One region of the Shewanella sp. Arc9-LZ genome, then DNA from elsewhere that is predicted to be linked to it. Evidence: predicted binding sites of a transcription regulator. Region 1 holds the regulator's gene; each other region holds the start of a gene.
What was found. The regulator MetJ, encoded in region 1, represses methionine synthesis genes. The targets are predictions, from matches to a motif close to TAGACGTCTAGACGTCTA.
Positions count from the first base shown of each region.

Region 2: msrA (peptide-methionine (S)-S-oxide reductase MsrA) is a predicted target of MetJ. The motif match lies at 4,155-4,172, and genes of this name have one in related genera.
Region 3: metH (methionine synthase) is a predicted target of MetJ. The motif match lies at 6,027-6,044, and genes of this name have one in related genera.

Region 1 covers NZ_CP048031.1:4,265,908-4,273,585, reverse strand. Annotated here, with positions in the region: gene GUY17_RS18385 (pseudouridine synthase) at 1-847, shown strand, start outside; gene GUY17_RS18380 (tetrathionate reductase family octaheme c-type cytochrome) at 942-2,336, opposite strand; gene GUY17_RS18375 (DUF3373 domain-containing protein) at 2,399-4,111, opposite strand; gene GUY17_RS18370 (cytochrome c) at 4,260-4,589, opposite strand; gene GUY17_RS18365 (sulfite exporter TauE/SafE family protein) at 4,954-5,694, opposite strand; gene metJ (met regulon transcriptional regulator MetJ) at 5,770-6,084, opposite strand; gene metB (cystathionine gamma-synthase) at 6,293-7,462, shown strand; gene GUY17_RS18350 (bifunctional aspartate kinase/homoserine dehydrogenase II) at 7,594-7,678, shown strand, end outside.
Region 2 covers NZ_CP048031.1:2,343,218-2,350,895, reverse strand. Annotated here, with positions in the region: gene GUY17_RS10135 (dihydrolipoyllysine-residue acetyltransferase) at 1-619, opposite strand, end outside; gene GUY17_RS10130 (alpha-ketoacid dehydrogenase subunit beta) at 629-1,606, opposite strand; gene GUY17_RS10125 (thiamine pyrophosphate-dependent dehydrogenase E1 component subunit alpha) at 1,610-2,788, opposite strand; gene astE (succinylglutamate desuccinylase) at 2,945-3,973, opposite strand; gene msrA (peptide-methionine (S)-S-oxide reductase MsrA) at 4,195-4,674, shown strand; gene trxB (thioredoxin-disulfide reductase) at 4,880-5,833, shown strand; gene GUY17_RS10105 (GNAT family N-acetyltransferase) at 5,897-6,457, opposite strand; gene GUY17_RS10100 (efflux RND transporter periplasmic adaptor subunit) at 6,637-7,678, shown strand, end outside.
Region 3 covers NZ_CP048031.1:1,089,290-1,096,967, forward strand. Annotated here, with positions in the region: one part of gene GUY17_RS04720 (IS3-like element ISShfr6 family transposase) at 1-400, opposite strand, end outside; one part of gene GUY17_RS04720 (IS3-like element ISShfr6 family transposase) at 400-658, opposite strand; gene GUY17_RS04725 (DUF6795 domain-containing protein) at 1,021-1,530, opposite strand; gene metH (methionine synthase) at 2,085-5,801, opposite strand; gene GUY17_RS04735 (histidine phosphatase family protein) at 6,085-6,828, shown strand; cobalamin riboswitch at 6,999-7,132, shown strand; gene GUY17_RS04740 (ABC transporter ATP-binding protein) at 7,211-7,678, shown strand, end outside.

The DNA.
Region 1 (7,678 bases):
CGTAGTTGAGTTTTTGGTCGATCATTTTAAGCAAATCGATGCCGGTGTGTGGCAGCAACGGATCAAAGATGGCAAAGTGCATTGGCAAAATGGTGAGTTAATTACCGCAGAGAGTGCCTATCAAGCCACTGCCAAAGTGTATTATTACCGCGAAGTGCTGGCCGAAACGAAAGTGCCTTTTGCTGAGCTGGTGTTGTATCAAGATCTTGATACCATTGTGGTTTATAAACCGCATTTTTTACCTGTTACCCCAGGCGGAAATTACGTCAATGAATGTTTAGTGCATCGCTTACGTATCGCCACTCAAATAGATACGGTCGCACCGGCGCACAGGCTCGATAAAGATACGGCTGGGGTGATGTTAATGACGCTCAATCCGCAAACACGCCATGCATATCATCAACTATTTTTAGATGACAAGATCACTAAAGATTATCAGGCCATCGCTAAATTAACGCCTAGGTTGGTGAGTGAATTAGCCGATAATACTTGTACGCTTCCTATTCATTGGACTGTTCAAAATCGTATTGTGGCGGCAAATCCAAGCTTTACCATGCAGGTGGTTGAAGGCGAGGCGAATAGTCATTCTGAAATCAGTTTAGTGGCGGTAAAAAATGGTTTTGGCTTATTTGAGTTAAGTCCGATTACCGGTAAAACTCATCAATTACGTGTACATATGCAAAGTTTAGGCATGCCGATTTTACATGACCGCTTTTATCCAGTGCTACAACCTAAAGGGCCGGACAACTTTGATAAACCATTGCAATTATTGGCTAAACGGTTGCGCTTTACCGATCCAATCAGTGCTATTGAACAAGATTTTCAATGCCAAGGTTTAGATTTTTAGTTGGTTATTTAGCGAATAAAAAAACCGCCATCGTAAAGTCGATAGCGGTTTTTTTGTATCAGCTTATTGCTGTTGCAGTGAGCTTATCTGAGTATTAGTCAGCTTTAGTGTGTTTAATACCTTTACGATTTTTCATTGGGTCGCCATCATAACCAAGGGCTTTCCAGTCTAAACGCTCGCCTTTGTTGTGGCAGTCATTACATTGTAGAGCCTTGTCTTTTGGTGACACCATGTGGTTGATGCGCCACCACATCTCAGTTTCAACAAAACCATGCTGGCCACTGTATTTAAGTCCTTTCTCTATCATGGTTGGGTTAGCTTCCATGCCTAATTTGGCTGCTAAGTCCCAATCAAACTTATCCCAGTAGCCACCTTCACCGTACGTTTTAGGGGTTATTAGAATATTGAGTTTAGTATCATAGATTTGCTTACCCGTGTGCACTTTAAATGGGTAGATTTTAGCTTTAGGGTCGCGAATATCACCTAATGGATAAGCTAATTTAACCGTTTTAGTTGGGTCCATTTTATCGCCAGCCATATACGCATCGGCACGGCCATTAAACCAGGCATATTGTGGTTTAACGTCTTTTTGCCAAATAAAGCTGCCTTTCTTTTTCATAAAGGTGTGCTTGCCATATTGGTCTGTTGTTTCAGGAAGATCTTGACCTGCTTTTGACCAATCCCAACGCATTTTGGTGGGTTCATTTTTAGCAAATGATGGTATGTGACAAGTCTGACACGCTACAGTTGCTGTGTGTGTATTGAGCTTTTTATTTTTGTGAGGCGCAGCATCATGGCAATTTACACAACCAATTTTGTTTTCACCACCAGGTGATACGCCCATCGAGTTACCGGTAATTTGATGGTTTTCAGTAACGTGACAAGTTTGACACTGGAAGTCATTGCCATCGGTATCCATGTGGACATCGGTCGCTTTGTCTGGATAAGACATTGATGAGTCTAAATCGCCGTGTTTAACCGCATCACCGCCGCCACCGTAAAAGTGGCAACTGCCGCAATTGTCACGCACGGGTGCACCTACATTTTGGGCAACATTGGCTAAATTGACTCTTGCTAAGGCCTCGCCTGCGCCCGCAGGATCTTTAATGTAAGTTCCTGTGGTGTCGTGACAGACTAAGCAATCGACTTTGGTCATGTCTTTAAAGTCGAATGTAGAATCTTTCCAACCATAACCGGCATGACAACTGGTACAACGCGGTTCGTTACCCGATATCGATACACAAAAGTTGTTAATACTGTTCTTTTTACCACGCATCACTGTGCGGTCAGGTAGTTTTTGCTCTAACTCCCAAGTCCAATGTGAAGATTTCATAAACTCTTCAGCATGTTCTTTATGGCAGGTTAAGCATTGTGTCGTCACTTCAGGGCCATTAGCAAAAGGCCCTTTCAGCGCCTCTTTGTGGTTAAAGGCAGCCTGTGCGCTACTGCTTAATAACAGTAATACAGCCAGTGCTGATAATAGTTTCATGATATTTGTCCTTACCCCTGAGCTTGTGCTCAGGGGGGCCAAGTTAGAAGGTTAAGTTAGCGTTAGAAGTTAACGGTCAGTGAGGCATTGACGTCATAGGCGGTGTCAACAACGGGCAACATTGAGTACGCGCTACCGGCAATCACATCGTCAACCTTCATCGGTGCACCTACTGGTGAGCCACTTCCGGTATATTCATAGTCGTAATACAAACCGGCTAACTTAATAAACATTTTTGGATTAATATCAAAGATATAATAAGCTTCGGCAACGTGGCCGCGAGTGGCTAACTTACTGCCGATTGGGTCGTCTTGTGCTTGGGTGAAGGGACTCCAGTATTTAGAACCGTAGTTATATTCCAAACCGAATTTGCCGTATGGTGCAGGAATTTGCATGCCCACATAAATGCCGTAACCATCTTTGGTGTCGCTATCAACGGTTTCTTTTGGCACCATAATGATTTCAGTTCCAGTGCTGTTCAACTCTGCTTCAAATACTGCATCGCTTAACATGCCACCGAACAAACCAGCATTGCCGTTAGGTTCAGCACGAGTCCATCCTAATGAGGCAAACATTTTCAGGTCGTCATCGGTTTCATAGGCATAACCTAGGCCACCTAAGTACATATCACCAATGACACCGCTTGGTTGTACGCGGGTGACGAAGTTAAAGTTGTCGAATTTTTGCATGTCTTGATACATGGTTGGGGCAAAGATACCCGCCAGTTGAGTAGGGAATGCCATGGTGCCCGTAAAGCCATCATTGACATCTTTAGCACCGAATAAAGTGAACTGTAAGAAATGGTTACCGTCATTAATCACGTCGATATTAAACCCGCCGAGGTGGGTATCTTTAGTGATGATGTCACCAAACAATTCGCCATTGCCGTACTGTGATTCAAAGCCTTGGCCATAGCAAAAACGTACTGTTTGGCCTTCAATACCGGTAATATCACCCAAGTTGTAACCTAAGGTCAGACCATCGAAGTTGAAATTGACTAAGTGACCTGATGGCGTGCCGCCTCTGAGTTCATTTTCACGATAATGATTTGGTGGACCGTACGTTGAAGGGCGACGTCCAATAGAAAGGTAAGTGCCACTACCATTAATGTCTTTCCAATTAAAATAGGCGCGCTCTACTTTTAACTCATCACCACTGGTGCTACCGCTACTGGTGCCGTCCATGGTGAATGAGTTCCATGAGTCGAATACTTTAACTCCAGCAGAGTCTCCCCAGCTCTTAAACATGGTTAAACGTCCTGCAAAGCTGACGTTATCCCACACTTTAGCGTCAATGTTTAGGCGTAAGCGCGTGGTGTAAAATATATCGTTATCAATGTCCTGTTGGGTTTTTTGGCCCAACAGCATTGGCATAACGCCTTGAAGCATACCGCTTTGAAACGCGCTGGCTAAATCAGGGTTTGCCATCATCATTTGGCCTAACGGTGAGGTAGCACTGTTTGGATCGCCAAATACTCCTGACATGGCTTTAGCGCCAAAGTCAGAAAAGTTAACGTTCATGGCTGGGTTCCAAGTGACGTTTTGATAATGTAATGAATGTGCTTTGGTTCTAAAATCACCCGTAATGGCTATTCTGTCTAAGGCTGTGTGACGCTCGGTTTTGTCAACTCGTGAATTTAAGTAATCAAGATCTTCATTAATAGTAGCCAGTTGTTGTTTAAGATCGGCAATCTTTTGTGCATCGGTATCTGCTGCTAGGCTTGCGCCGCTCATAAAGAGCGCGTTAGCCACTAATATTGAGATGAGAGTTCTCATGGTCTTTCTCCCCTTTATTTGCCAAATAACAAGGTCAATTTGGCAAATTTTTTGTGTCAGGATCCCTGAGGCTAAGCCTCACAGTTTTTTCGTTTGGTTTATTGGCTGATGTTTCGTTTAGAACGAAAAGATACTCAGCATTGATGATTTAGCCGCAAGTAGCTGGTTGGTCTGAATCGGCGGCGTGGTCATATAAAAACTGTTGAATATCTTTTATGTCTTTTTCTGATAAGGCTTCAAAAACGGCAGGTTTAGCTTTGTGCTTATCACGAGTAAAGAAACGATCCCATTGGCTCATGGTTTTGGTCATTGGGGTTAATTCAGGACCTTCACTGTTAGCGCTGTGGCAGGCTTTACATTCTTTTTTGTACAGGTGCTTACCTTTTTTAGGATTACCACCATCTGCGGCCATCACTTGGGTGCCAAGTGATAATGCCATAGCAACTGCGATACCAACTTTAATGTAAGTGTTCATCATTTTGTCCTCTGTCGGGCTTATTAGGGTTGTGCATTAACAGCATTTAATTATTTATTTGCTGTAAACAATGTTACCTAAAAGTGAGTAGTGTTAATTTGAAGTAGATCATATCCATGAGAAAAATCTAATTGAAAAAAAGTTAATTGAAAGAAATCTAATGAACTAGTGTGATGTGGATCTATTGCGCCAAGATGAGGATTTTGCTAGAGGAGATAAAAGTGGTTTTTTTGATACTTATTGATGGCGTTTTTAGGTGAGAAATAGACTGCTTGATAAATAGAAGGGGAAGATTTTAATCATTATTAGCGAACAAGCCCATTGATGGCTGGTTTTGTTTACAGGTACAGAATAGCTGATTAGCTGATTAGCTCATTAACGTGTTGGTCGACATAATCACTAACACAGTGGCACTAATACTACATAACACTAAGGTGACTATGCGGGTTTTATCTTTATCAACGCGGCCAATTAATCTACCTGAGACAAGATAACCAGCAACGACTGAAGGCAATAATAGCAGTGATAGCCATAAATGCTTCACTTCAACTAAGCCGACGATGGTTAGAATAGCTAAGGCAATTAATGAGCTAAACACGAAAAAGGCAGATAATGCCGCTCTAAACTGACCTGGGTCTTGGCCTGCAAGCAAAATGGCCATTGGTGGACCACCGATAGCAGCGATATTGCCAAATATGCCTGAAAATACCCCAGCGATAAATAAACTGAGGCGATTAATAGGGGCGGTAAAGCGAAAGATGCTAAGAATAACAGCAATAAACACAATGCCTGCAATCACTAAGCCTAGTATGGCTTGTGGGGCAAACAGCAATAATCCAGCGCCTAAAAACCCCCCAGGGATCCGCCCGAGTAAGGCATATTGCAAACCATTAAATTGTAGATGACCGCGTTCTCTAAATAAGGTCATTGCAGAAATGGCAAAGCCCATAACAATAATAGGAACAGGAACTAATTGAGGATTAACAATATACAGCAGCGGGCTAGCAACAACGGCTAACCCAAAGCCAATTAAGCTTTGGGTTAGCGCGCCAAAAAACACGATAATCGATGCCAGTATCAAGGTCGTTGGATCGATAAATGACATCATAAGTTCTCTTTAAAAACATGACGACTTCTTATTAGGGTCGTTTCAAAGTCTGTGAGGTATTGACTAATCAGTGAATTATTCGAGCTCTTCCCACTCGATACCCATATCATCCATTAACTTTTTCGCTTCACTTGGAATGCTATCAGGCTGATCTTTTGATAGATCACCGTCATAAGGTAATGGTTGACCTGTGTACGCATGCAAAAATGCTTCGCATAGCAGTTCACTGTTAGTTGCATGGCGCAGATTATTTATCTGGCGACGCGTCCGCTCATCCGTCAGTACTTTTAATACTTTTAAAGGGATAGAAACCGTAATTTTTTTTACTTGTTCATTTTTTTTGCCGTGCTCGGCATATGGGCTGATATATTCGCCATTCCACTCAGTCATTAACTTACCCTTAACGATAAATACGCTGCAGATTTTAAACCGTTACAATCTCTAGTCAAATTATTGCTACTATTTAATCCCGATTGCAAATAGATTTCTTGATGTTTAGACGTCTAAACGTCTATTTAAGTTGACGGATGGGGATCTCTTAGGTAAATTTGGACGTCTAGACATCTCTTTGTGTGTTTGTGAAATTTTAGGAGTCACCATGACTAAGCATCAAAACGCCACATTGGCCGTTCGCCAAGGTATTGAAACAGACACACAACATGGTGCTATCGTGCCACCGATTTATTTATCGACCAATTATTCATTCGATGGCCACAATAATCCGCGCGAGTTTGATTACAGTCGTTCGGGTAATCCTACTCGATGTATTTTAGGTGACGCACTCGCCAAACTCGAGCAAGGTGCTACCGGCGTGGTGACATGTACCGGCATGGCGGCGATTACATTGGTGACTAGCTTACTTGGCCCAGAGGATTTATTGGTTGTGCCGCACGATTGTTATGGTGGCAGTTACCGCTTATTTACTAACTTGGCCAAAAAAGGCCAATTTAAGTTATTGGTTGTTGATCAAACTGATGCGCAAGCGCTGAGCAAAGCGATAGCTCAAAAACCGAAAATGGTGTGGTTAGAAACGCCATCGAATCCTTTATTGCGGGTGGTAGACATTAATGCCATTAGTATCGCTTGCCATGACGTTGGCGCGCTAGTGACAGTCGATAACACCTTTTTATCACCAATATTACAGCAGCCATTATTATTAGGTGCAGACATTGTTATTCACTCAACCACCAAATACATCAATGGTCATAGCGATGTGGTCGGTGGAGCGGTAGTGGCTAAAGATCCTCAAGTGGGTGAGTTGTTACATTGGTGGTCAAATACTCTTGGGCTTACGGGTTCAGCATTTGACAGTTATTTAACCCTCCGAGGCTTACGTACTTTAGCGGTACGAATTCGTGAGCATCAACGTAATGCACAAAAGATTGTTGAGTTACTCAGCGCCAGTGATGTGGTGGCCAAGGTGTATTATCCGGGTTTAAAAGACCATCTAGGTCACGAAATTGCGGCAAAACAACAACAAGGCTTTGGTGCTATGTTAAGTTTTGAGTTAATTGGCGGCGAAGCGGAAGTGGTGGCATTTTTAAAGGCGCTGTCGTTGTTTAGTATTGCCGAAAGTTTAGGCGGAGTGGAAAGTTTAGTCGCCGTTCCGGCCACCATGACCCATAGAGCAATGGACCCACAAGCAAGGCAAGAGGCTGGTATTAAAGAGACTTTATTGAGACTATCTGTCGGTATTGAAGATGCAGATGACCTCTTGGCCGATATTCAAGCAGGCCTAGCAGCTGTTGCCGCGATAAAATCAGCTTAATTCGAGTTTAAGTTAGCTGTGGTTTCGACCAAATTGGGTAAAATAGCAAAACATGCACTTGCAACACTATTGGTTTCAAAATAGAAGTCTAGCAGTCGCAACAAAAGTCGTAGTTGTTTAAGGAGTCAGTAATGACGCGAAGTCATTTACATAAGTTTGGTGGTTCAAGTTTAGCGGATGCAGATTGCTATCGCCGTGTTGCACATATTCTACTTA
Region 2 (7,678 bases), 1.9 Mb from region 1:
CTTCAACAGGAGCTGACGGAGCATTAACTTCAGCTTCTACTTCTATGGCGAATAAAGGTGAGTGCACTTTAGCAAGCTGACCTTTACGATAATGCAGTTTGACAATTTTACCGGCTTTCATGGCCGGGATTTGCACTAACGCTTTATCGGTCATCACATCAGCGATGGGTTGATCTTCAACGACGATATCGCCTTCTTCGACTAACCAATCAACCAATTCACATTCAACAATCCCTTCACCGATATCAGGCAATAAGAACTCTTCAATGTTTGACTGACTGCTGGTTGTGGCCGTAACAGCATTACTGTTGTTAACAGCTGACTCGTTAACCGGTGTCATGGCAGCTACAGGGGCTTCAATGACGCTATCGTTGTCATCTCCATCCATTTCTACTGCGTACAATGGTTGATGCACAATGGCGATTTCACCTTTGGCGTAGTAAAGCTTGGTAATTTTTCCAGCATGCGGCGCCGGAATTTGCACTAAGGCTTTATCTGTCATTACATCAGCAATCGGTTGATCTTCAGTGACAATGTCACCTTCGCTAACTAACCAATCAACTAATTCACATTCCACCACACCTTCGCCGATGTCGGGTAAAATAAAATCTTTAATCATACCTTACTCCTAAAACGACACTGTGGCCTTGATGGCTTCGAAGGTCTTTAATTCATCTGGCATGTATTCTTTTTCATGCACCAATGGATAAGGCGTATCTAATCCGCACACACGATTGATCGGTGATTCAAGCGATAAGAAACATTCTTGCTGAATGGTTGCCGCAATTTCACCAGCAAAACCACCGGTTAATGGCGCTTCATGGTTAATCAGTAAACGACCTGTTTTGGTCACTGATTTTGCGATAGTTTCAACATCCCATGGCGCGATAGTGCGTAAGTCGATAATTTCACATGAAATACCTTCTTTCTCGGCACGTTCGCAGGCTTTTTCGACGATTTCCATCTGTGCGCCCCAAGCCAGAACAGTAATATCACTGCCCTGCTTAACCACTTGTGCTTTGCCTAATTCGATAACGTAGTCACCGGCTGGAACCTCGCCAACAGATGCGCGGTACAAACGTTTAGGTTCAAAGAAAATTACCGGGTTTGGATCGCGAATAGACGCCAGCAACAACCCTTTAGCTTGTTCTGGATTACGCGGAATGACCACTTTTAAACCAGGCGTTTGGGTAAAATAGGCTTCAGGTGATTGAGAGTGGTAATGTCCACCGGCAATACCACCACCGTATGGTGTGCGGAAGGTTAACCCACCCACATCAAATTGATTACCACTGCGGTATCTAAATTTTGCCGATTCATTAACGATTTGATCGAATGCCGGAAAAATATAATCAGCAAACTGAATTTCTGCAACAGCAGTCATGCCATAAGATGCTAGGCCATTAGCAAAACCAGCAATACCTTGTTCAGTTAGCGGCGTGTTAAAACAACGGTCGCGACCAAACTGCTCTTGTAAACCAGAAGTCGCGCGAAAAACGCCACCGAAGTGGCCAACGTCTTCACCAAAAATCACCATGCGCTCGTCGGCAGTCATGGCTATTGATAACGCCTCGTTGATGGCGTGTAACATATTCATTTGAGCCACGGTTTAGAGTCTCCCTGCGCTTTTTGGATAGGCTTTTGGATACTTAGCAATGTGTTCTTTCAGTTCTTTAAGCTGTTTTCTCAATGCTGGAGTCGGTTTATCAAGCACATCTTCAATAATTTCATCTAGTTTCGGAATAGGTAACTTTTCAGCCACTTTAACTGCTGCTAGCACTTCTTCGCGATAACGTTCAAATAACTTGGCTTCATCGGCTTCAGTTATCCAGCCTTTATTGACCATCCATAACTTAAAACGTTTTACTGGATCGTGTTGCTGCCATTTGGCTTCTTCTTCTTTTGAACGGTAACCAGATGGATCGTCTGATGAAGAATGCGCGCCCAAACGATACGTCATCGCTTCAATCAATACTGGAGCATTATGTTCAAGTGCGTGGGCACGAGCTTGTTGTGTGGCAGCTAACACCGCTAGCATGTCGTTACCGTCTACACGGATGGTATGCATACCGTAACCAACACCCCGACTGGCTATACCGTTACCAGCAAACTGCTCTTCAGTTGGGGTTGAAATAGCATAACCATTGTTACGACAGAAAAAGATGGTCGGAGACTTAAGCACTGCGGCCATGTTCAAACCAGCATGGAAGTCACCTTCTGATGCTGCGCCTTCACCAAAATAACAAATGGCGACGTTACGCTTACCTTGTAATTTCATGCCATAAGCAACACCTGTGGCTTGTGGAATTTGAGTTGCCAAAGGTGATGAAATAGTTTGGTAGTTGAGTTCACGGCTGCCGTAATGAATCGGCATTTGGCGACCTTTACCTAAATCTTTCTCGTTACTGAACATTTGATTCATAAATTGTTCAGTCGTAAAGCCGCGATAACGCAATGAGGCGTGCTCACGATATTGAGCCAAAATGACGTCGTCTTTATCAAGCGCGGCTGTGCTGCCAATAATTGAGGCTTCTTCACCGGTACAGGTCATGTAAAAACTAATCCGTCCTTGACGCTGCGCACCCAACATACGCTCGTCTAATACGCGTGTAAAAACACAGGTATCAAAGATTTTTTCGGCCAGAGCCTTGTCGATTACTGGTAGAACCGCACTTTCATAAGTGGTGCCATCAGCTTGCAAAATACGCAAAATGGGGATGTGCAATGACGCTTTGTCTAAGAAGCTGACACGGTGCACTGTTTCATTGGTCAGTGGTGCGTTGCTCATATTATGCTCTTGTTATTGTTGAGCCATGTTCAACATAAACATGGCTCTATTTATACTATGCGAGTAGACATTACGTTAACGTAAACTACCTATCAATACTTACTCTCACTGTAAACGCATTTTACTCGCGATTGACATGTATATATTGCTTTACGACTAGATAATAGTTTCGTTCAACGCGGGTACTAAACATAACACTGTGCGTTGCCCAATGGGCACATTTGCATTGGGAAATACAATGGCTTCTTGTGGGTATTCAACAGTGATTGAATTACCGCCTTCTGTCGCTAACACCTCGCCCTGACTAAAGGCACTGAAGTTTTCTGCATCACCAGCAAAGCTAAATTCAAAATCATCAAAGTGCTTGTTAATAGAGCGCGATACTTTATACAAGTTGACCTTGCTAGGGTCGAACTCAACAGGTGCTAACTCAGTTTCAGTAATCAACTTTTCAAGCATAGTTTGAGTTTGTGCAAAACGACTCATGTCATTTTGGCCAAATGGCATTACTTTGCCTAATTCCACAGTAAAAGCATCTGCTTGAAATTGCTCTGACGAATAATAACTAAACGTCGTTGTTGGTTCGTGGTGAAACAACATAGTATCAACGCCACATGCCGCCAAAAACATAATTTGTTCACCGCTAAAAGCACGGCCAGGACGGTATGGGTATATGGCAAACTTTTCATGCTTAGAAGCACGAATAGCAGTATGTAAGTCGTAATGAATACGTTGATTGTCATTATTGGCATTGAAAAAGTCTGCCACGTATTGCTCTAACGCTTTTGCTCGGTGACGCTCCGGATGGCTTAAGCCCTCGCCTTTAGAATGCGCGCCACTAAATAGCCGATTCATGTTTTCATCAATAAAACGGGTTTTATTGATAATCGCGGCCGGATTACCAATTAAAAACATCACACGCTGCTTGGCAACAATTCGTTGGCTGAGCAAATCTTTAATGAGTTGATTACAGATTTCAATCGGTGCAGTTTCATTACCGTGCACAGCACAAGACAGCACGATATCTTTGGTTGCATTAGCCGGAGTAAATACAATCACTCCCGTATCCCATACATCTACACGGGTATGATCTGCCAACATAAAATCAGATGCTGCAGGTAATTGATTTGGATTGGCTAAGGTATAGGCTAAAAAATCATGGTTTATCATCAGGTCAGATAACACTATCAACTCCTTGTCTCATTATTATATGGCGTAGTTAACTTTGACGTAAAACGATGTTAACTATTACTGCCTATTGTCGCGGATTCTATCATAGCCAAACGCTATTTTATTGGTGGCATATGTTAGATTTATTTATTAATAAAAGTTTGCTTGCAAAACTACACAATATTCAACACAATTGTAGCCATCTAGACTTCTATAATTTGTTTTAAGGGTATGTCATGGCGTTAGCAACATTTGGTGCAGGCTGTTTTTGGGGTGTTGAATATTTTTTCCGTGAAATTAACGGCGTCAGTAACGCAACGTGTGGCTACATGGGTGGCAAAGACAGTGCGACCACATATAAAGAAGTGAAGACGGGTTCGACTGGTCACGCAGAAGTGGTTCAAGTTGAGTTTGATCCAGAAATCGTCAGTTACGACGACTTGTTGGACACTTTTTGGAAAAATCACAACCCAACCATGCTGAATATGCAGGGCGGTGACATTGGTACTCAATATCGCAGCACGATTTTTTTTCACGATAAAGAGCAAAAAGCCCAAGCTGAAAGCTCAAAGCTGGCATTAGCACGAAGCGGTAAATGGGGACAGCGTCATATTGTGACTGAAATTGTACCGATACAAACATTCCACATTGCCGAGGAATACCACCAGAATTATTTAGAAAAAAATAATTTACCAACCTGTCACTTGGTTTATTAAACCTAACATACAATCAATCGTTCGTTGAACGACAAGTAACCGTTTCAAGCGAGTTAATGTGTATCATTACCTCACCTGAAACGGAATATTTACACAATAGATTAGCTCAATCGATTTCCTGCACTCAACTTCACTTTACCCGCAGTAGTAAATTCCATACAATCCCATGCAAATTGCTTAAGGCATGTTATCGGAGAACAAAATCATGAGTGAAGCTCGTCACGTTAACCTACTAATTTTAGGTTCTGGCCCTGCTGGCTATACCGCTGCTGTTTATGCTGCGCGTGCAAATTTAAATCCTGTGATGATCACAGGCATGCAGCAAGGTGGTCAATTAACCACTACGACTGAAGTAGAAAACTGGCCAGGCGATGCTGAAGACTTAACTGGTCCAGCATTAATGGAACGCATGCAAAAGCACGCTGAGAAGTTTGATACTGAAATTATTTTTGATCACATCAACGAAGTGACACTAACTGAGCGACCTTTCCGCTTAAAAGGTGACAACGGCGAGTTTACGTGTGATGCACTCATTATTGCTACTGGCGCATCGGCTAAATATTTAGGCCTCCCGTCTGAAGAAGCATTCATGGGCCGTGGTGTTTCTGCCTGCGCAACATGTGATGGTTTCTTCTATCGTAACCAAAAAGTTGCGGTGGTTGGTGGTGGTAACACTGCAGTTGAAGAAGCACTTTACTTAAGTAATATAGCTTCTGAAGTTCACTTAATTCACCGTCGTGACAGCTTCCGTTCAGAAAAAATTCTGATCAATCGTTTAATGGATAAAGTTGCGAACGGTAATATCATTTTACACCTAGACCAAACACTTGAAGAAGTCACTGGTAACGAGATGGGTGTGACTGGGCTTAAGAAGAAAAGCACTAAAGATGGTTCAGTGACCGATTTAGAAGTCGCTGGTGTGTTTATTGCGATTGGTCACAGCCCTAATACTGGTATTTTTGCTGGTCAATTAGAAATGAATCACGGTTACTTACAAGTAAACAGTGGTTTACAAGGCAATGCGACTCAAACCAGTATTGAAGGTGTTTATGCTTGTGGCGACGTGATGGATCAACATTACCGTCAAGCCATCACTTCTGCCGGTACGGGTTGTATGGCTGCACTTGATGCTGAGCGTTATTTAGACGCTAAAAAGTAATCGACAGTATGTAATACAACAAAAGAGCAGCTCAGGCTGCTTTTTTTATTACCTTAAAAAACATTACACCGCTTTTTGATAAAACACGGCTTCAGTATCACCTAATGGATCACGGTGAATACTTTTATGCTGAAACGTCATACCAAGTTTTTTCATAATCGCAATTGAGGCAATATTTTCCTCTACTGCTATCGCACTCACATGAGTCACGTCATCAGGCTCACTGACAGCATCCATGACCGCTTTGGCAGCTTCTGTAGCATAGCCTTTACCCCAACAAATATGCTTAAACCGCCAACCTAACTCTAAGTTATGCGGTTGTGCTTGGGTAAAAAAGTGCATCGGTCTCACTAATACCCAGCCTAAATACTCGCCGCTTAACCCGTGTTGGTCATTGGCGTCACAATCGAGCGCATGGACTTTCCATAATCCCCAACCTTTTGGCGGATTTAAATATTGAGCCAATCTAGGTAACATGATCGTATCTATCTGATGCTGAGTGGTTTTATTGCCGCCATTAAGAAAGTGCATGACTCGTTCATCTTGGTCTAGTTCAAATAATAGTGCGCTGTCATTAAGAGTCATTAATGACAGTTGTAATCTAGAGGTGTTTTCAATCTGCACAATATCTGTTCCCTAAAGGTTTTATGTCATGAGATCACATGCAAGTAGTTGACACACAAGTTTACACAATGAAACAACAAACACTAAACATATCGATTAACATATACAGTAGAAAAAAGACTATTGGCGGTATGAAATGAACTTACTGCAAAAATATCGGATTATAAAAAGGAAGCATTGTGGCTACTAAAAAACAAATAATATTACCCATCATAGTATTAGGTATTGGAATAGCCGGTTTAGTTGGCATTGCTGCACTAAAAAAACCGCCTGAAGAAAAGCCTGCAGTTGATACCACCCCTTTAGTGTCGGTTGAAGCACTTGAATATAAACCGATGACTTTTTCTGTCAGTTCATACGGTGTTGTCGCGGCAAAATACGACACCGAACTCGTCGCACAAGTCAGTGGTGAAATTATTTATTTAGCCGATAAATTCGTCAAAGGTGGCTTTGTTAAAAAAGGTGATGTTTTAGCTAAAATTGATCCCAGTGACTATGAAGCTGGATTATTAGATGCTCAAGCAAACATCGCCTCGTCTAAAGCCAACATGGTACAAGAACGAGCCAATGCTGAAGTTGCCTTACGTGAATGGGCCGAAATAACCAGCAGTAAGCCAACTGATCTTAGTTTGCGCAAGCCGCAATTAGCACAAGAATTAGCCAAACTAAAAAGTGCTGAAGCGGGTTTATTACGTGCACAACGCGATTTAGAGCGTACGGTTATCCGCGCGCCGTATGATGCACTCATATCCAGCCGTGAAATCGGTTTAGGCGCATACGTCACCACTGGCAGCAAAATTGGTCATGTTTATAATACTGATACAGCAGAAATTCGCTTACCGCTAGCCGATAAAGAAATGCAATATTTGGATAAAAAAGGCACTCATGCTGAAGTACGATTAGCGGGAAACTTTGCCGGAAGCAAACAAGAGTGGATAGGAAAAATTGTTCGCAGTGAAGGCGTGGTAGACAGCAAAAGCCGGATGACATACCTGGTTGCCGAAATAGACGATCCATACGGACTCAATAGCGATAAAAATGAATTACGATTTGGCACCTATGTTACCGCCTATGTTGAAGGCAGTAATGCCGGTAATGTGGCCATTATTCCGCGTCATTTGATTGTAAATGGTTTAGTTGCTGTGATGGATAGCGACAAAACCTTACGCTATAAACCTGTTAACATTATTCGCCAAGAAGGCGCGAATGTCGTGATTTCCG
Region 3 (7,678 bases), 1.7 Mb from region 1:
ACTGCAAACTGTCGATTAAGCGTGTTTGGGATCGCTACATGCTCTTGTGCAGCTTTCCTATAAGAATGCTTAGGTTGCTGACAGCTTAATAATCCAAGCTTTCTCATTAGATTACGGGCTCGATAACGACTGAGATTAATCCCTTTGTTAGTCACTAATTGCGCTATCGTTCGAGCACCGGCAGAGCCATTACTAATACGATGCGCGGCCTTCACTTCACTGCATAAAATTGTAAAATCAGCATCGATATGTTCTTTTCTTTTTAGCCAATATTTATAGCTACTTCGATGCACTTTGAATGCATTACAAATTGTGAGAATAGAGTGGCTCTGCTTGAGTGCGCTGATCAGCGTAAATTGTTCATCGAGTCTGACATCAAGAGAGCGGTAGCCTTTTTTAGAATAAGATTATGCTCCTCAAGACGGGCTACCTGTTTCTTCAGTTCACGGATTTCAATTTGTTCAGGGGTAATGGGAGAGGCTTTTGGCGTGCCACCCTGGCGTTCTAGTTTTAACTGTCTCACCCATTTATCCATGGTTGATTTACCCACGTTCATCGCCTTTGCAGCTTCGATGATGCTATGGTTTTTATCTAGAACTAATTGGGCTGCTTCAAGTTTGAATTCAGCACTAAATGTTTTTCGGGTTGTCGATCTCATGTGTTCACCTAAAGTAATTTACGAGGTAATAATATCACCTCTATTTAGGTGGCCAAAATAACTATGCCACTACATAGCAACTAACGGCGACAATCAGACACAGGAATGCAAAAATCCTAATATATGCTCTATAGGCCATAGATGAAGCAACTCCCTGCTTTTTAATTCAGATGATTATTTTTTAAACGAAGTTATTGTAGAGTGATTCTTTAAGGGTATCTATTATTATAAATGACTATTTTTTATAGTGTAATAATGAAAATGGGTATGTTCTATTTAGCCGATAGGCGTGCATTCGTTATTGCATTTGATTGGATAGCTCACCAACAAAGATTCACTTGATTGATCAACCTTAACGTTATCTAAACTCTTTTCTGTACTTCCAATCGTTCTAATTCTGGCCAGCGACAAATACTAAATACCTTATAGCGCACTACCCCACTAGGGAACCCTTCATCAATGATTTCATTCCTGATGGCTTCATTCGATAAGTCGCAATCTAATTTGGCTAGCCTCTCAGAGAGATAAGATATATGTTTCTCGCCCCTAGATATCGATGCCCAAAGTATTACTTCAGAATACTCATCTTTAGCAGCTTCAATGATGTCTGACTCTTCATTTTCATCCACTTTAATAGTTTGAGATACACGTGTTTCTGCAAAAGGCTTATTTGGATGTGCTGTGCTGTAAATGATTTCAGGAAAGCTAAATTTTCCATCAGCGTCTGTAGTGGTGTAGTCCCATTCTTTTTCTTCCATGACACCAGAGTATTGATAACCTCTTTTTAGCTTAATACCGGCTAGAGGTTTTCCCTCATGGGTTAAGCTACCTATCACTTCAGGAAATACTTCGACATCGACTTTTTTAAACATGCTAAACATTGACTCCTCCGAGTAGCAACTAACGGCGACAATCAGACACAGGAATGCAAAAATCCCAATATATGCTCTATAGGCCATAGATGAAGCAACTCCCTGCTTTGTAATTCAGATGATTATTTTTTAAACGAAGTTATTGTAGAGTGATTCTTTAAGGGTATCTATTATTATAAATGACTATTTTTTATAGTGTAATGATGAAAAGGGTATGTCCAATTGAGATATTTTTATTTTATCCAGCAGTAAATTAAATTGAGAAGATCAAAGACGTTTTAAGTTATTTATTGTAAAAACGACGAAGCTGGATCGCGGCTAAAAAGCATTGCCGGAATAACGCTTGATTTGACCCGTGCAGTATGGAGCCTTTTGACCAAAATCCAAACCAAGTTTGGACATAAAAAAGAGTAACCGTGATGACTCAAGGTTACTCTTTTTTCAGGTTCACTTTTTATTCAGAAGCACTCTTTATTCAGAAGCACTATCTACTCTGGGTCTCTCTCTATTCAGGATCTCTTTCTACTCTTGATCTCATTCTATTCGAAATAAATCTATTCGGGATCATAGTCCAATATCGGTGACAACCACTTCTCTGCTTCTGCCAACGTCATGCCTTTACGCTGGGCATAATCTTCTACCTGATCTTTACCAATATTGGTCACGCCAAAATAGCGAGATTTTGGATGGGCAAAGTACCAGCCTGAAACAGCAGCCGTTGGGTACATGGCAAAGCTTTCGGTGATATTCAAATCAATCGTTTCATCGGGTTTGAGTAAATCCCATAACAAGCCTTTTTCTGTGTGGTCTGGGCATGCTGGATAACCTGGCGCTGGGCGAATGCCTTTATAACGTTCGCGAATTAGCGCTTCGTTATCGAGCACTTCATCTGCGGCATAACCCCAAAACTCTTTACGAACACGTTCGTGCATGCGCTCGGCAAAAGCTTCGGCTAAACGGTCTGCTAAGCATTTAAGCATAATCGCGTTGTAGTCATCGTGATTGGCTTCAAAACGGGCAACATGTTCATCAATCCCGTGTCCCGTCGTTACCGCAAAACCGCCCATATAATCAGCAACGCCTGAATCTTTTGGAGCAACAAAGTCTGATAAACAGAAGTTGTCGTTACCGACGCGTTCAAGCTGCATACGAAGATGATGAGTGGTCATTTCCAATGTGGTGCGGCTTTCATCGGTATACAGTTCAATGTCGTCATGGTTGACGGTATTGGCTGGGAATAAACCGATTACGGCTTTGGCGGTAAGCCATTTTTCAGCAATAATTTGTTTCAGCATGGCTTGGCCATCGGCAAACAATTTAACCGCTTCTTCACCAACGACTTTGTCTTTTAAAATTTCAGGGTAATGACCGTGCAGTTCCCAGCTTCTAAAGAACGGTGTCCAATCGATACGTTCGACTAGGTCTTCTAATGGATAGTCATCAAACACCTGGCGACCTAATACATTAGGCGTGAATGGGGTGTAGTTTTCCCAGTCGTGTTTACAGCGATTGTCACGCGCGGCTTCAATCGACACGATGGTTTTACGCTTGGTTTGCGACAAACGTTTTTCACGCATCATGTCGTATTCTGCGTAGGCTTCGTCGATGGTTGCTTGGCGAGTGGCGTTATTAATCAGCTTAGACACCATAGGTACAGCGCGAGATGCATCGGCAATGTAAATTGCGCCGTGTGGGTAATGCGGTGCTATTTTTACTGCAGTATGAATTTTAGAGCAGGTTGCACCACCGATAATAGCAGGGATGGTTAAGCCTTCACGGTGGAAGGTTTTCACGTTGTGAACCATTTCATCCAAGCTTGGCGTGATTAAACCTGACATGCCGATGATGTCGATATTATGCTCTTTTACTGCATCGAGAATTTTATCGACAGATACCATGACCCCAAGATCGACCACTTCGTAGCCGTTACAGGCAAGTACTACTCCAACAATATTTTTACCGATGTCATGCACATCACCTTTTACGGTGACCATTAAAATTCGGCCGTTTGACTGGCCAGCAACCTTTTCAAGCTCAATATATGGGTTTAGGTAAGCGACGGCTTTTTTCATTACTCGTGCCGATTTGACCACTTGCGGTAAGAACATTTTGCCAGCACCAAATAAGTCGCCGACCACGTTCATGCCGTCCATCAGCGGTCCTTCAATAACATCGAGCGGGCGCACGGCTTCTTGACGAGCAGCTTCGGTGTCTTCATCAATAAATTCGGTAATGCCTTTAACCAATGCGTGCGATAAACGTTTGGATACCGGCCAGCTGCGCCAAGCTAAATCTTCTTTTTTGGCCACTTGTGAGCCATCGCCTCTAAAGCTTTCTGCGATGTCGAGTAGCTGCTCGGTGTTGTTTGAGTCGGCTACCGGACATGGTAAGTTTTGAACTACGTTTTCAACCCGTTTTTTCAGCTCTGGTTCAATATCATCGTATATGGCTAACTGACCAGCGTTAACAATACCCATGTCCATGCCGGCTTGAATGGCATGGTATAAAAACACCGCGTGAATAGCTTCGCGTACTGGGTTGTTACCGCGGAACGAGAATGACACGTTAGACACGCCGCCTGAGATCATTGCGTGTGGCAAGGTGGCTTTGATGTCTTTTATCGATTCGATAAAGTCGACTGCATAGTTGTCGTGTTCATCAATACCGGTGGCAATGGCGAAAATGTTAGGGTCAAAAATAATGTCTTCTGGTGGAAAGCCAACAACATCAACCAAAATGCGATAAGCACGGGTACAGATTTGGGTTTTACGCTCACGTGTATCGGCTTGGCCGTTTTCGTCAAAGGCCATTATAATGGCTGCCGCACCATAGCGTTTTACTAAGGTCGCTTGTTCAATAAATTTGGCTTCGCCTTCTTTCATCGAAATAGAGTTAACAATCGACTTGCCTTGAACGCATTTAAGCCCAGCTTCAATCACTTCCCATTTTGATGAGTCAATCATGATGGGCACGCGGGAGATGTCGGGCTCAGAGGCGATTAAGTTTAAAAACTTCGCCATTGACGCCACGCCATCAAGCATACCTTCGTCCATGTTGACGTCGATAATTTGTGCGCCATTTTCAACCTGCTCGCGCACGACATCTAAGGCTTCTTCAAACTTTTCTTCTTTAATTAAGCGTAAAAACTTAGCCGAACCGGTCACGTTAGCGCGCTCACCGACGTTAACAAATAACGAGTTTTTGTCGATGGTGAGTGGCTCTAGGCCCGATAAACGACACGCCACAGGTATATCTGGTATCTGTCTTGGTTCGTGTCTGAGTACCGCTTCACGAATAGCACTAATGTGTGCGGGTGTACTACCACAACAACCGCCGACAATATTGAGCATGCCTTCTTGCGCCCATTGATTAATGACTTCGGCCATTTCTTCTGGGGTTTCATCGTAGCCACCAAATTCGTTGGGTAAGCCAGCATTTGGGTGGGCAGAGACATAACATTCGGCAATACGTGACAATTCTTCAACGTACGGGCGCAGCTCTTTTGGTCCGAGGGCGCAGTTAAGGCCAATCGATAACGGCTTGATGTGGCGTAAAGAGTTATAAAAGGCTTCGGTGGTTTGGCCGGTTAATGTACGACCAGAGGCGTCAGTAATAGTGCCAGAGATCATAACGGGTAGGCGATCGCCAAGTTGGTCGAATACTTTTTCAATCGCAAATAGGGCAGCTTTGGCGTTTAAAGTATCAAAAATGGTTTCAACCATAATGATATCGGCGCCACCTTCAATTAAAGCCGTGGTTGATTCGACATAAGCGTCGACTAATTGATCGAAACTGACATTACGAAACGCTGGGTCGTTAACGTCTGGACTGATAGAACAGGTACGGTTGGTTGGGCCTAATACACCAGCAACATAACGTGGCGAACCAGTTTGCGCTGCCACTTCGTCGGCAGCTTGGCGGGCGACTCGGGCGCCAGCAAGGTTAATTTCAGCGGCCAGCGACTGCATGTCGTAGTCGGCCATGGCAATGGTGGTGGCGTTAAAGGTGTTAGTTTCAATAATGTCGGCACCGTTTAGCAGGTACTGAGTATGAATATCTTTAATGATTTGCGGTTGGCTGAGTACTAATAAGTCGTTGTTGCCTTTAACATCGCAATGCCAATCTTTAAAACGCTCGCCACGATAATCTTCTTCTTCCAACTTATAGTCTTGGATCATGGTGCCCATGGCGCCATCTAAAATCACAATACGCTGCGCTAACAATGCATTAAGTTGTTTAAGTGTTTGACTGTAAGAAGTCGATTTCGCCATAACAGTTACCTTTTTATCACTATGTTGCTTGATACCTTGATTGAGATAAGCATACCCTTATTTTTACAATAGTAGGGCGATAACATCATTGCTGTGCACAAGTGTTGTAAATAACAGTTATACACAACGGTTGCATTAACCGTTGCAGGCAATTGCCTTGGACAATTACTGCGTACAATGATTATCTTCTAAATGATTATCTTTTAAGATAGTATTTTAGACATATAAACGTATAGACGTCCATAGTACGCGAATTTTTATCACTAGAGCAAGGCTGAATTAAATGAAACAAGCCAAGATAATATTAATGCGCCATGGAGAATGCGAAGGTGGGGCAATATTTCGCGGCCAAACCGATGTAAAGCTCACCGACACTGGGATGACCCAAATGCAGCAAGCGTTTGCTGAACTGCAATATCCAATTAGCCATGTGTTTAGTTCGCCATTGCAACGGTGCCAGCAATTCAGTCGCCCTTTAGCACAGCGATTAACGCTGCCATTAACCACGATACCAGCACTGCAAGAAATTGATTTTGGTGTCTGGGATGGGCAATCGTTTGATGCAATTTATCAGCAAAATCCAGGTAAATTTGATGCTTACTGGCATAACCCATGGTTGGCTGATAGCACGCCTGATAAAGCCGAGTCGGTAAGCGATTTTGCTGCGCGAGTAGAAGCCGGGCTTATGAGCGTGGTTAATGAACTGTGGCGCTCACGTCATCAGCAGCACTCTTGTTTACTGTCTATCGACGAACAACAAGGGCAAAGCTTGCCGCAAACTGCTCAAGCTGTCGATTGTCCCCATGCGTTAGTGGTTACTCACGGTGGGGTGATGCGCTGTTTAATGGGCTATGTGCTTAAGGTTGGCCAATCTAGCGGATTATTCGCTAACCTAGCGATCCCCTATGCTGCTATTATGGTGCTCGATGTCTATTGGCCTGATGATGTTGATAAGGTTGACGCTTTTCAAGCGACAGCAATGAATAGCAATACCGCTGAAGTGAGCTTTACATTACATTGGCCGTAACACTTCATTGGCTGAGCGTTATAACCATAGTGTCATTATTTTTGCGCCATAATTTGCGTAATAATGTTCGTCGTAATTTGCGTAGTCATTAGTGTCACAATTTGCATAGTTATTTGCAAAGTTATCAGCGCCGTAATTTGAATAGTTATTTGCGTCATAATTGTCGTAATAATCTGCGTCGAAACCATAGTGCCTTTCAAGGTATTGGGAATTGGGATAAGCCCAAACTGTACCCGCAACTGTAGATGTACCCATCGAATATGGGGACATAAGTCAGATACCAGCTTTGAATCGCCTCAATATCCATGCCTAAGCGGGTGACTTAGGGGAGTTATTAAATAGATGTTTGTGTTAATTAATTGGACATGGCGGGCTAACGTTCATGTCTGAATCTGTATTAGATGTAAATCATCTTTTTTGGCAAGTCGATAATAAAACGATTCTGGCGGACATTCATTTCAGTTTGCCTAAAGGCCAGATGCTAGGACTAATTGGTCCCAATGGCGCAGGCAAGTCGAGCCTGTTACGCTGCTTATATCGCTATATTGTGCCGACCAGCGGCGATATTGAGATATTTTCTAAACCCATCAGTGAGTATTCCTCTAAGTTGTTAGCGCAGAATATTGCTGTGGTGCAACAAGATACCCCGCATTATTTTGACATGACCACCGAGCAATTAGTGTTGATGGGGCTTACTCCGCATAAAGGCTTGTTTGACTCTAACACAGCCCAAGACCGTGAACGTGTGGTGAGTGCCTTAACCAAAGTTGGATTACAGCAAAAAGCTCAGCAACAATATGAACTGTTATCTGGCGGTGAAAAACAACGTGCCCTAATTGCCCGCGCCATT